Regions from separate parts of the Lacticaseibacillus jixiensis genome, predicted to be linked through region 2. Evidence: riboswitches for the same ligand, from Rfam matches in the RefSeq annotation. Region 2 holds a riboswitch; each other region holds the start of a gene.
The links. A riboswitch is a leader RNA that binds a small molecule or an ion and turns the genes downstream of it on or off. The one in region 2 is predicted to bind thiamine pyrophosphate.

Region 1: linked by a shared signal. The riboswitch ahead of thiT (energy-coupled thiamine transporter ThiT) and the one ahead of thiW (energy coupling factor transporter S component ThiW) in region 2 are both predicted to bind thiamine pyrophosphate.
Region 3: linked by a shared signal. The riboswitch ahead of thiM (hydroxyethylthiazole kinase) and the one ahead of thiW (energy coupling factor transporter S component ThiW) in region 2 are both predicted to bind thiamine pyrophosphate.

What each region holds. Positions count from the first base shown of each region.
Region 1 is NZ_BAAFPR010000011.1:9,901-14,444, forward strand. Features, by position in the region: gene ACGG90_RS08485 (amino acid ABC transporter substrate-binding protein) at 1-365, shown strand, start outside; gene cls (cardiolipin synthase) at 455-1,888, shown strand; TPP riboswitch at 1,941-2,037, shown strand; gene thiT (energy-coupled thiamine transporter ThiT) at 2,081-2,680, shown strand; gene ACGG90_RS08500 (DUF4044 domain-containing protein) at 3,327-3,443, opposite strand; gene ACGG90_RS08505 (hypothetical protein) at 3,569-3,895, shown strand; gene mraZ (division/cell wall cluster transcriptional repressor MraZ) at 4,068-4,499, shown strand; gene rsmH (16S rRNA (cytosine(1402)-N(4))-methyltransferase RsmH) at 4,503-4,544, shown strand, end outside.
Region 2 is NZ_BAAFPR010000018.1:45,911-50,454, reverse strand. Features, by position in the region: gene ACGG90_RS10970 (hypothetical protein) at 117-392, opposite strand; gene thiE (thiamine phosphate synthase) at 791-1,423, opposite strand; gene ACGG90_RS10960 (hydroxyethylthiazole kinase) at 1,420-2,262, opposite strand; gene thiW (energy coupling factor transporter S component ThiW) at 2,243-2,773, opposite strand; TPP riboswitch at 2,846-2,937, opposite strand; gene ACGG90_RS10950 (hypothetical protein) at 3,040-3,633, opposite strand; gene ACGG90_RS10945 (hypothetical protein) at 3,695-4,450, opposite strand.
Region 3 is NZ_BAAFPR010000003.1:193,122-197,665, forward strand. Features, by position in the region: gene ACGG90_RS03270 (NAD(P)H-binding protein) at 1-252, opposite strand, end outside; gene ACGG90_RS03275 (Mbeg1-like protein) at 303-1,337, opposite strand; TPP riboswitch at 1,761-1,867, shown strand; gene thiM (hydroxyethylthiazole kinase) at 2,277-3,080, shown strand; gene thiD (bifunctional hydroxymethylpyrimidine kinase/phosphomethylpyrimidine kinase) at 3,268-4,083, shown strand; gene cytX (putative hydroxymethylpyrimidine transporter CytX) at 4,073-4,544, shown strand, end outside.

The sequences.
Region 1 (4,544 bases), on a different contig from region 2:
AGACTGGTTCCAGCGGTGCTGCAGCCTTGGACAGTTCGCCGAAACTGTTGAAGCAATACATCAAAGGCCAAGATCCTGTGTTGTATGATACTTTCACCAATGCGTTCTTGGACTTGAATGCCGGACGGATCCAAGGCATTTTTATGGATGAAGTGTATGCGCGCTATTACGTCGCGCATCAGAAAGATCCGCAAAGCTACAAGATCTTGACGAGCAAAGGCTTTGCCTCTGAGGCGTTTGCCGTGGGGATGCGCAAGTCGGATCACGTCTTGCAACAGAAGATCAACGACGGCTTTAAGACTTTAGAAGCCAATGGCACTATGGCCAAACTCAAGCACAAGTGGTTTGGCAATGACGCGGATTAGGCCAAACAAGCAAGTTAGTTAATTTTCTGATAAACTGATAGTGCAGCTGCGGCTGCACTATTTTTGTGAGTCTTGAGGAGGTGAAGCTGATGTGGGTGGCGATTGTGATCGCGCTGGTGGTGGTGATCAATGCGCTGTTAGCGGCGATCACCGTGTTCTATCAACCGCGGGATATCGCGGCAACTTGGGCGTGGTTGTTGGTGTTGATGTTGCTGCCAGGCATCGGCTTGGCCTTGTATTGGATCTTTGGCCGCAAGCTGTCTCATAAACGCTTGAATGCGTTGGCCACTTCGCAGCGCTTGGGCATCGATCGGATGGTCGAAGCGCAACAAGAAGCCATCAGCTTAGGCCACGGCTTGATCGGCCATGGTCAAGCTGCCGGGGTGCCAGAACTTGTGCGCAGCTTGTTGCGCACCGATGCGGCGCTGATCACCACCATGAATGATGTGCAACTGTTGTCGTCGCGGCAGACTTTTACACGCTGCTTGTTTGACGATATCCAACAAGCCGTTGATCATATCCACATCGAAGCCTACACCATTGAGCCGGATCAAACCGGCAAGGCGTTGCGCGATTTACTGATCCAGAAGGTGCAAGCTGGCGTGAAGGTGCGCTTGATGTATGATGCATTTGGCTCGCATCGCTTGAATGCCCGCTTCTGGAAGCCGTTGCGGCAAGCTGGCGGACAAGTGGTGCCGTTTTTTGCGACCAGAATGGCGCGCTTTAACCCGCGGATCAACTTCCGCAATCATCGTAAACTGGCGGTGATCGACGGGCGCATCGGGTACATGGGCGGCTTTGATATCGGCAGCTCGCCTAAGCGGTTGGCCATCACGCGCGACATGCAGCTGCGGGTGATCGGCCAGGCGGTGGCGGTGTTGCAGGCGCGGTTTTTCATGGATTGGAACACCACTGCCAAGGTGCAGAAGGTGCATTTTCAACATAGTTATTTCCCAGATCCTGCCGATCACGGCACCACGACGATGCAAATCGTTTCCAGCGGTCCTGAATTGGCCTATGAAACCTTGAAGTTAGGCTATTTGCGCCTGATCGCCATGGCCAAAAGCAGCGTCTGGATCCAAACGCCGTATTTCGTGCCAGACGACAGCTTAATGGATGCCTTGTTGATCGCCATCAACGCCGGTATCGATGTGCGCATCATGGTGCCGCACCACACCAATCAGCCGATGATGGCCAAGGCCTCGCGGTTTTATTTGGATCGCATCGTGTTAGGCGGCGGGCGCGTGTATGAATACGAGCCGAGTTTCTTGCATGCCAAAACGGTCATCGTCGACGCGCGCATCTTGGCAACAGGCACGGCAAATTTCGATATTCGCAGTTTCAAGTTGAATTTCGAAATCGCTGCGTTCTTGTATGACGCCGACAAGGCCAACCAAGCTCGAGCGTTGTTTAAACAAGACATGCGCGCTGCAACGCTGTGGCAAGCTTCTGACGTGGCCAATCAAAGCCGCATGCAGCGCTTGACGGCAGAGCTGGCTCGGTTATTGGCGCCGATCTTGTAGCTTGTCAGCACAAGTGGTCTATGTTATGATGCATCTGTTATTAATTTAAGAGCCCGTCACAAAGGGGAGCCATTGGCTGAGAGTGGGGAAACCCAGACCCTTCGAACCTGTTCGTTAATACGAGCGTAGGGATTGTGAACGTCGTTTTCATACGACCTTCTTTGTGCAGGCTTGCCAAAGGAGGTTTTTTGTATGCACCAATCGAAGCATTTGCAAGTTGTTCTTGAGGTGGCCATCATGGCTGCTTTTGCCATGGCGCTGGAATATTTGCCGCACAAAACCGGCATCAGCTCTGTGGAAATGGTTTATGGTATGATCCCTGTCACAGTCTTGGCCTTGCGCCGCGGCATGCGCCCAGCGATGGCCGCAGGTTTGACTTGGGGAATTTTGGATCTGTTGTTGCGCGGCATCGGCGAAGGCTCGGTGTTGAACTTGTGGCAAGGGTTCATCGAATTCCCAGTGGCTTTCACTGTGGCTGGCTTGGGCGGTTTGTTCTATGCGCCGTTTCAACGGGCGTTGCACGCTGATGCCCAGCACAAAGCGCTGGGTTACGCGATTGCAGCAGTATTAGTAGGCACTTTCGCCAAGTATTTGTGCCACTTCTACGCTGGTTGGGTGTTCTGGGGTTCCTGGGCGCCAAAAGGGATGCCGGCTTGGCTGTACTCGCTGTACATCAATGGTTTGTCTGGTGTCTTCACCAGCTTGTTGACAGCCGTAGTCGTTGGCGCTTTGGTCACGATTGCCAAGCACCTGTTCTTGCCTAAGCTGCAAGCAGGCTTAGCGCAAAGTTAACTGAAACATTCGCCGCTACTTTCAATCTATGCAGATTGAAGGTAGCGGCGTTTTTGGTGGGACCGGACTAGTGAAGCTGCGCGGCGGGGGCGTCAGCGGTGGGCACAGGCAGTGCGGCCGGCTTCAACCGCGCAGAAATTCGCGCGTTTTACGCCTAAGTTTCGAGCCCCGCATCGCTTCGCTTCACTAGTCCTGCGTTATGTGCAACAAGTTAGATACTGGCTGGCTTGACTGTGGTTGGAATAGGCTGTGAAGTAATGTCAATTGTGGTGATTTGCTGTGTTCTCAACTGAATACTGGATCAATTACCAACCTGAATCCTACTGTGGAGGAAATGGCAACCGGGGGCAGCTGGGGCGGAGGCCAAATGGCGTCAGGGGTGTCGTTGTTCTTAGCACCGCAGCGCAACGCGCGGAGGCGCTTAGAACAAGGCGTGTGTCAGAGATCCACTTTGCGTACGGAGCGCGGCGGAGACGCAAAGTTAGCACAGACTGCGCCCATCCCTCTACTTCGGTCGCCACGCCATTTGGCCGTAGTCCCAGCTGCCCCCGGTTGCCATTTCCGGCCCCATAAGAAAAGCCCCTGCACCACAGCAACAGCTGCAGTCCAAGGACTCGTGTGATATTAACGTTGTTGTGCGTTCTGGTCAGCCTGTAAATACACTCACTGCTGCCAACAGGGAGCCCAGGATGGTCACGATGAGCATTGCCCAAGCTGCAATGTGGGTGATCCACCAGAACTTGGTATGTGGTTCTCGCTTCATGAAGCCGCCTCCTTGCCGATATTCTCTCTTGTAGTGTACACGCCTTAAGAGCGGTTGTCTATTGCAGGCTTTTCAAGCGAGCATTTAGCAGGTACACTGAACTTATCAAACAGGAGGTGGGGCAGATGCGGCTGCTTTGGATCATACTGCCAGTAAGCTTGTGGCTGATTTTGCTGGTGCTGGTCGCCAAAGTGCATTACCAGCGAAATTTATTCTATACATTCATGAGCATCGTGTCATTAGTGGCAATTTGGCAGCTGACACAGCGCAGTTTGACCAATTATTTGTGGGTGGTGTTATTTTCCGCCGTTATTGTTGCGATGTTGACGGCGTTCTTACAGCTGGCTCAGCTAGGCGACTTGTTATTTCACCGCTATTTCCACCAACTGGCCCGCATCATGGTCCTGGCCACCACTTGCTGGTGGCTGGGTGCGATTTATTTGACAAAATAGGGCGGACGCCCCACAGCCGCCCACCTGCAATAAACCCTGTCAACCACGGCGTTGGCGGGGTTATTTTGTTACAAATATTAAGAATTCGAATGAGCATGATGGAATAATGGTGAGATTGTGGTGGAACGTGGGGGATTGTGGTAGACTAAAATCAACGTTGGGAGGCGAAGCCATGCTGATGGGCGAGTTTCATCACACGATCGATGCCAAAGGGCGCTTGATCATCCCGGCCAAGTTCCGAGAGGTCCTTGGCCCGGCATTTGTGTTGACTCGCGGCATGGATGGTTGCTTATTCGGCTACCCCGCCGACCAATGGCAGAAATTGCAAGATAAATTAGCGACGTTACCGCTTACCAAGAAAAGTGCGCGGACCTTCTCGCGGATGCTGCTGGCAGGAGCGAGTGAATGCGAACTCGACAAACAAGGCCGCATCAACTTGCCCAACAACTTGATCGCCCATGCGGCATTGACCAAAGATTGTGTGTTGATCGGCGTGTCCAGCCGCATTGAGATCTGGAGCGCTGAACGCTGGGCTGCTTATGCAACTGATGCTGAAGACGACTTCGACAATATTGCCGAAAATCTAATCGACTTTGGACTGTGACTGATGACAGAATTCACTCATGAAACCGTGCTGCTCAAAGAAGCC
Region 2 (4,544 bases):
ATACTCGCCGCCCCATGGTTGATGCTTGCGGGCTCCTCGGGGTGGTAAGCACCGCGTGCAACGGTTACAGGATTAAAAAAAGAACCCTCCATCAATTAAGATGAAGGGTTGATAGGTTAGTCCGTGTACCACATATCTTCGTCACAGTAATCAGGTATCACCGTATTACCAAGTGTGCTAAGCCATTGCCTCCATTCACGCATAGCCGAGATGACAATAGCTAGTTGCTGTTTGCGAGACTTACTTTTTGTGGTTTCCCAGTCGCTGTGCAACTGAGCAATGATCTGCCAAGGAAATTGCACCCAATCATAGCCGAGAATCTCTAGTGAGACATTCATGGCAACCCGATAATTGTTGAAGACCTTTTGTCTAAATTCCTGATCTGCTTGCATGAGAACACACTCCTTTAATGTTTGATGGCAAGACGTTTCTATGTCTTGCCGTACGGCCAGGAGCGGAGCGACAAGGGCTATATCTGACTGTAAAAAAGACCGGCCAGCGAGTTCACTGGCCGGCGTAGCGCCGAATTTTTAGGATCTTTTGTGGGGCAAAAGTGGGGCAAAATCGAGCAAGAATGCCGTTATATCAACGTTTATAGCACCCATACTAATCCTGTACTCTCCTTATTTTAGTTCCGATTTGCTACTGATTAGCTCCGAAATGCCCATATGAAGGCATTTCGGAGTTTTTGTTTTTGCCCGAAATATGCCGTTTGGGGGCAAAAGTGGGGCAAGCAAAATCCCCCAACCGAGCGTATTTGGTTGGGGGATTTGTTTGCTTAGCGCCCAGGTTAGAAGCTGATCGCATCAACTTGATCGCACAATTGCCGAACCATCTGTCCGACATCTTCGGCTTGCATGATTTCACTGACGATCGCTACCCCAGCCACACCAGTGTGTTGGAAGTTGGCCAGATTATGGGCCTTGATGCCGCCAATCGCGACGATCGGAATGGCAACTTCGTGAGCAATCGCCGTCAGAGTAGAAAGCGTTGTGCGAATCGCGTGGGCTTTGGTTTGGGTCGGGTAAATCGCACCGACGCCGAGGTAGTCAGCGCCATCTGCCGCAGCTTGCTTGGCAGCGGCAACGGTTTTGCTGGAGACGCCTAAGATTTTATCCGGGCCTAATAATTGGCGGGTGACGGCAACAGGCAGCTCATCATCGCCGATATGGACCCCGGCGGCATCAACAGCCAAGCAGACATCAACGCGATCATCGATGATCAACGGCAGCTGGTAGCGATCCGTGATGGCCTTGACTTGCAAGGCCAAGGCATAGTAGGCTCGCGAGCTCAGGTTTTTCTCCCGCAGCTGGACCATGGTCACGCCATTGGCACAAGCAGCTTCAACCTTAGCCAGAAAATCAGCAGTGGAATCTTGATAGCGATTCGTCACCAGATATAATTTCAGATTACTTGGATTCATAGGGATGCTCCTTTGATATTAGCTGTCCAATCCGAGTTGCAGCCTAATAATGACAGCTGGTCGATAACATGCAAACGAAACGTGGCCAGCCCGGCTTGCAGTGCCATGGCCTGCGCCGCTTCGCCGCAACAGTTGAAGTAACTGACCGCCAAGCAGGTGGCCGCAAACGACTCGATGCCATTGCCTAAATTAGCGGCGATTAAAGCCCCGACAATGTCGCCGGTACCAGTGAAGCGGTCGAGTTGCGAAACGCCATTGTCAAGGCGCCAAGCGTATGTCGCAGAAACCACCAGATCAGTTGGTCCAGTCGCCAAGAAAATCGTATGCGGATAACGTTTGCTGAACGCACGCAGGTGATCGGCCAGTTCTGTTAGTGCCAATGCTGCGCTGTCAGCTTGATGATTGTCGACACCGCGTGCACGACTGGGCAAACCGACCAGATGTCGCATTTCGCCTAAGTTGCCTTTGACAACAGTGGGGGCATCGGCTAATAACTGTTGGCCTAAGGCAGCGCGAATGGAGCTGGCGCCGATGCCGACCAAATCGATTACAACTGGTTGCCGGTGTGCTTTTGCAGTGGTGCTGGCCAAGCGAATGCTGGCTTCGCGAGCAGCCGATAAGTGTCCTAAGTTTAACAACACGGCATCGCTTTGGGCCATAAAATCAGCCAATTCACGAGGATCATCGGCCATGACCGGTTTGGCATTAACGGCTAATAAGGCATTGGCAACGATTTCCACAGAGATCTCGTTGGTCAAACACTGCACCAATGGGGGCGTGGTAAACGGCAACGATTGCTTGAAGACGGCTGGAAATTGTTCAATCAGTGACTTTGGCATGGACGACTCCTTTGAAGATCCGCTGCAGCTTTGCCGTCATCCCTAAGCGGTCAAGTTGATACAACACGACTAAGCCGATGATCGATCCGGAAATCGACCCGCCAAAAAACCGCGGCGTGTAGACAAACCAATACAAGGCTTGGGTACTGCCGGTGAACCAAACCATCACGGGAAATGATGCCAGCGACCCGATCAAGCCGGTGCCGATGATTTCACCGATCGCAGCCCCCCAATTGTGCTTGGCTAAGCGATAACCCCAACTGGCCAATACCGCGCCAAACACCGCCCCAGTCAAGGCCAATGGGGGGATGCCCATCAAGCCCATGCGGATGATGCCGCAGATCAAAGCCATTAACGTCGCATACAGCGGCCCCATGATTGCCGCAGCCAAGACATTCATCACGCTGGACATTGGCGCCATGCCTTCGATACGAAACAGTGGCGACAACACGACGTCTAAGGCGATCATCATCGCCAGAATTGCCAGACGCTGTACATTTGATTTTCCCATACAAAAAAACCTCCACTTTCTCTGAATCGAGTAACTGGAGGCACACTGAAGATACAAGAAAACACCGCACGTCACGTGCAGATGTGATCTACCTACGCCAGCATTACCTGGATCAGGTTCGATGGGTATAATCTCAGCCTTGTACAGCACCCCAGATACACGTATTCAATTGGTTCGAGTGTAACAGGTGACAAGACAAAATGCAAACAGTTATGCAATCGCATGAACTAAACTTGTGATCAGCAAATCCGAGAGCTGCAACCGGATTATCGATAGATATCTGTTACGGTTTTCGTGATTTTATCCCATGATGCCAGTGAATCTTGAGTTTGCATCGAGCCATATTGAGCAACGACTTCGTATTGGTTTCCAGACTTAGGGATAACGGTATACACGTTGAGCCCCTTAGCCCCACCATATGTATCAATCACGAATGAGCCATCGCTTTGAACGCCCATTGTGTTGTTTACCAATTTTTGATCCGCAATTTGACTCTCGTCGAAGGTTTTATCTGCTTCCCAAATGATGGTTTCGACAGTTTCGAAATCACGACTTGTTAGCGGCTTGATCGTTGCTTGAGTACTAGAGGCAGCGGCACTTGAACTTGCCGCAGCGCTGGATGCAGCAGCTCGGGATTCGGCGTCGGCCTTTGCTTTGGAACTTGCCGCAGCTTCTGAGACAGCTTTGGCTTTGGATTCAGATGAGGCTTTTTGCTTTGAAGCTGATTCAGCTTTTGCGCGGGAGACAGAGGCCGATTTGTCTTTGGAACTGTTTGAGTCTTTTGCTGACGAATTGTTGCCGCAAGCAGACAGTAAGAGTGTGGTCATGGCAATAATGGTAAAGGCGGTTAGCTTTTTCAATGCGATGATCTCCTTGTGAGGTAAGTGTTTAGCCGGTTACTGTATGAATCGAGCTTCAGGATCACCATAGATGCCGACTGTTGTCCTTGGATCTGAGATCCTTGACTTTGCCGTTGGAGCCCAGTTTACCGACTTTATTACCACCGAAATCCCGAGCGTAACCGTCTGAATTAACGACACGGGTACGTCCGCTAGAATCTTTGTAGGTGCCCAAGTCGCCGCCTTTGTGCGCTGTGGGGCCGTATGATGTGCCAGTTGTGACATGCAGACTGAAGTGGTCAAGAATCGAGAAGATGAATCTTGCAATGATGGTGACATATTTGGCGAGGAACATACTGAGGCGCCATAACAATATCGCAAATGCAGCGAAGTACAATACGATCGCTGGAAACAAAACCACCATTGTTCCAACAAAAACAATCAGATAGTTGAGTAAAGGAATCAGGCCCAGTACCAGTGGGATAATGAACAGTTTCCAACGTCCGATGAGAAAGAATGCGCTTAAAGGTGTGAAATATTCCTTGGTCCGCATTAATAGCCAAGCCAGATATCGATTGGATAACCGAGACTTTCTGGCAACATTGGTTTGCGATTGGGCTTGGCGGTTATTGTGAATATGCGTGTAGAGCCGGATGAAGGCGAGAATTTCGCACATGATGACATAAATCGCCACGATATCAAATAGCGTACTTTTGATGATATACATGAATGCTTGAACTTGAGCCGCTTTACCTAGGTGGTCTGGGTGAAACAAAATACCCCAGACCTCGCGGATGTCATTCAAGGTGGTCATTAGAGCGTTGTTTGCAGATAACATGGTGTTCTCCTTTACGATGTGAACGTGGGCAGATCGGTGGGATTCAGCAGGTGCGGTGCCCTAGGCAATACCGATGTCTGATTTTTGCGTACAA
Region 3 (4,544 bases), on a different contig from region 2:
AGAAACGGCTTGGCCAGGTTGGCCGGAAATGAACAACAAGCGGTCGATGCCGGCCAAAGACTCAGCCAGCGATTGCGGGTTGGTGTAGTCGCCGATGCGCACAGTGACGCCAGCCGGCACGATCTTGGCAGCCTTCTCCAAGTTGCGGGCTAAGGCGATCAAGGCGTCACCTGGTTGTAAGCGCGCCTTCAACGCCTTAACGGCAACGCGGCCGAAGCGGCCGGTGACGGCGGTAATAGCATAAGTAGTCATAGTCATCCTCCTTGATTAATATACTTATTATAAATCAGTAAAATGCCAAGTCAATGCCGTAATGTTGCCAGTACCGCCTTGGCCAATCCATCTGCCACAGCGCGCCAGGCGGCATGATCGTCGGCACTGGTGGTGTGCAGCCCCGCCAGAATCGCTTTGGCAGACTGTGTCGGAGTGGCGGTCAGCTCTGAGAAAGTTGCGGCATCAGTTTGGCTCAGGACTTGATAAATCGCATCTAAAGCCTGTTGTTTCGTGGTGTCGTCTAGCGCATCCAACCAATTTAGTAAAAGCGCCTGCAATTGCTGGGAGCGGCGGCTGGTGGCGGGCAGATATTCGAAGTCGCGGGCGCGAATCGGCCAAGACAATAAGTCGTGTTGCCGCCAGCCGCGGGCGTTGCTGGTCACCACGCCAAAATCTTGCCCAGGCTCCAAGATCATCCCGACCACCGAAGCTTCCGGCACCAGCTTGAGCAGCTTGGGGTCGTGGTGAAGCTGGCGCAATCCGGGCCCATCGAAGTTGTAGACGTATAGGACATTTTTTTGCAAGGCGGGTTCGGCGTTCACGTAAGCATAGGCGGCCAGCGTCCCACCTTTGGAATGGCCGCCGAGGTAGTAAGTGCCAGGGTGTTGCGTATAAACTGTGGCAAAATACGCCAAAGCTGCTTGTTGCGACGGGATCGCCGCCAGGAACGTCATGTTGAAGTCTTCTTTCCAGTCGACGAAGCTGGCGCGGGTGCCGCGATAACTCACGTAATACAACTGCGGCGCCAGGGCAAAAGTCACCGCCGAGAATTCTTGTTGGCGATCCGCGTCCAAACGTGCCACTGGCGCCAACCACTGCACATTGCGATAGCGCGGGGATGCCGCTGCTGCGGCCAACAGTTGCCGATTGCCTGCTTCTTGCCAGGTGCCTTGCACCAAGCGAGCCTGTGCTTGCGGCGTTAATGAGCCCAGGCGTCCGCTGGTGTGCGGCGTAAAGGCACAATACGCTAGTTGCGCCAAAATCGCTGCATCAACCACGCTTAGCGGCGCTTCGGCAAAAGTGGCAGTGCCATATTCGTGAAGATAATCGATCATCGTGGCCATGTGCGCGGCCCCTTTCCGGTAGTTTCTGCGCATAGTGTACCACGGTTGCTCAGCAATCGGGTAGAACCGGACAGGCATTGCTCCGGCGCACGAGGAAGGCGTCGGCGCAGGCGGTGCGGCCGGCTTCAACCACGCAAAGTACGCGTGTTTTACGCCTAACTTTTGAGCTTTGCACTCGCCTGCGGCTCGCCTTACAAAGCTCAAAAGTTGCCGCGGGTGACATCGAGTAAGCCTCGCAAAAGGCGCGAGTCTCACTTGATGTCACCCGTTTCACGGCCTGACCGACGCCTTCCTCGTGCGCCTGCGCAACGCCTGTTCTCCAGTATTTGGATCAGGATTGTGATTTCTTTGGGAGAGTTCGCCGAAGAATCTAGATGGCGCTTCCAGTACAACTGTGTTATCCTAAAGCCAATTAAATAATTAATTGAACACTAGGGGCGCCGCCAGTAGCGGCCGAGATAAGCATACACTGCTTGGTCCCTTGGAACCTGTAAGTTAGGACTTGCGTAGGGAAGTGTCGTGAACTGTTTTTTTTCAGTAGCGTCGCAAATCCTGCGGCGCTATTTTTTGTGCCCAGAGCGAAGTGGCGCGCACTTAGCCGAGTACGATGGCGTAGCTAAATGTACCCGCATTGCGCCACGCAGCTCGACGAAGAAACCAGAGTGAAGCAGCCCGAACTTAGCGGTGGATATAAGGCGGGATGGCAGTTGGGCGGTTTTGGCCCAATTGACGTCACGACTTATATCACGCCGCGTTGGGCTGCGCAGCTCGACGAAGAAACCAGAGCGAAGCAAAGCGCATTTAGCGGCTGATATAAGATGGGATGACGCAAAGGCGTTCTTTGCCTTGGCGGCGTCACGGCTTATATCACTGCCGCGTTGCTTTGCACAGCTCGACGAAGCCCAGTCACAACAACGTTATCTCAAGGAGGAATGTTTTATGAATACTGAATTGTTAGCCCAATTGCAAACGACCCATCCGTTGGTGGTCAACTACGCCAATTTTGTCACACCCAACTTTGTTGCCAATGGCTTGAATGCCTTGGGTGCATCGCCGATCATGACGTTGGCTGAGGAAGAAGCGGATCAGTTGATGACTGCGGCCAACGCGCTAGTGATCAATATCGGCACCATCAACCACACCGACATGCCGCTGGTGTTGGCCTTGGCCGACGCGGCCAAAGCCCATGCCAAGCCGATCGTGCTTGATCCGGTGGCTGTTGGCGCGACCAGTTATCGCGCCGAAGCGGCAAAAAAGTTGCTGGAAGATTACCCGATCAGTGTGATTCGCGGCAATGCAGGCGAAATCGCGTTTTTGGCAGGCATTGAAGCCAACGCGAAGGGCATTGACGCCGGGGATGCTGCTGCGGCACCGGCTGAATTGGCGCAACATTGCGCGCAGAAGTACGGTTGCACCGTGGTGGTTTCCGGCAAAATCGACGCGATCGCCAGCGGCAATAATTTGGCGACGGTATATAACGAAACACCGTTGTTGCCAGCGGTGGTGGGTTCAGGCGACTTGTTGTCGAGCATCATCGGCGCGTACGCAGGCTTGACCGATGACTACTTTGCCGCTGCTTTAATGGGTGCCGCAACGCTTGGGGTTGCTGGCGAACAGACTGCAGCAAAGTTGGAAGCGACGCAAGGCGGGACTTTTGCGGCCCAGCTGTTGGATACTTTGGCGACATTAGATGTTGAGAAACTCAACACACTGACCCGCTACGAAGCCGCTCGCCGTGCCTAGAAACCAGAGCGGAACAGCCCGAACTTAGCGGGTCAGTTAGCCTAGCCATCGTGCTTGGGATGTACTTTGTCCCGAGTACGATGGCGTAGCTAAATGCACCCGCGTTGGGCTGTGCAGCTCGACGAGAAACCAGAGCAGAGCAAAGCGCACTTAGCGGTGCTCGACGAAACCCAATAAGGAGAACAACATGGACCAATTTCCTCAAGCATTATCGATCGCCGGTTCCGATTCCGGCGGCGGGGCCGGCATGCAAGCTGACCTCAAGACGATTCAATCGCGGCACGTTTTTGCCACCACGGTGTTGGTGGCGATCACTGCGCAAAATACCCTCGGCGTGCAAGATTCGCTGGCTTTGCCAGAAGCAATGATCGATGCGCAATTTGCCAGCTTGGCCGCAGATCTGGCCATCCGCGCTTGCAAAACCGGGATGCTTGCTGACGTGCCCACGGTGCGCGCAGTCGTTCGCAACCTTAAGCGTTACGACTTCGGCCCGCTGACAGTCGATCCGGTGATGATCGCCAAAGGTGGTGCGTCGCTGTTAAGCGAAGATGCCATTGCCGTGGTCCGCGACGAATTATTACCATTGGCGACTTTGGCGACACCGAATTTACCTGAAGCCCAGAAGCTGGCTAACATGACGATCACCACCACTGATGATATGAAAGAAGCAGGGCGGCGCATCCTGGCCACTGGCGCGCAGAACGTCATCATCAAAGGCGGCCACCTTGAAGACAGCGACTCAGCTAGCGACTATGTTTTGTTGGCCAGCGGCGAAGACTTCTGGATGCCGGCCAAGCGCGTTGACACGATCCGCACGCATGGCACCGGCGACACCTTGTCGGCTTGCATCACCGCCGAATTGGCCAAAGGGCGCGACTTGGCAGGCGCCATTCGCACCGGCAAAGCCTATGTAGAAGCGGCGATCAAAGACGGCATCATTGTTGGCCACGGGCATGGGCCGTTGAATCACTGGGCATATCCGGAGGACGCATATGAAAACTAGTCTCAAAGACAACGCATTGTTATGGTTTGGCGCTGCCATCAGTCTGGCGGAAATTCTATCCGGCACCTTGTTTGCACCGCTGGGGCTGGGCATGGGCTTGCTGGCAATCTTGATCGGCCATGTATTAGGCGGCGCGCTGATGTATGGCTGCGGCCGCATCGGGGCGCTGACTGGGCAACCCGCGATGGCGACGATGGGCATTGCGTTTGGTAAACGCGGGGCGCAGTGGTTTGCCGGGCTTAACGTGTTGCAGCTGGTGGGGTGGACCGCGGTGATGGTCCTCACCGGAGCGCAAGCGGCGCAAGTATTCTGGCCGTTGGGGCTGGGCTTTTGGGCGATCGTGATTGGTGCGGTGACTGGCGTGTGGCTGTTGATCGGCTTGGCTGATTTAGGCAAGCTCAACACTGTGGCGATGCTGGCACTGTTATTGGCTGGCGTTTACTTATCGATTCGCTTCGTCG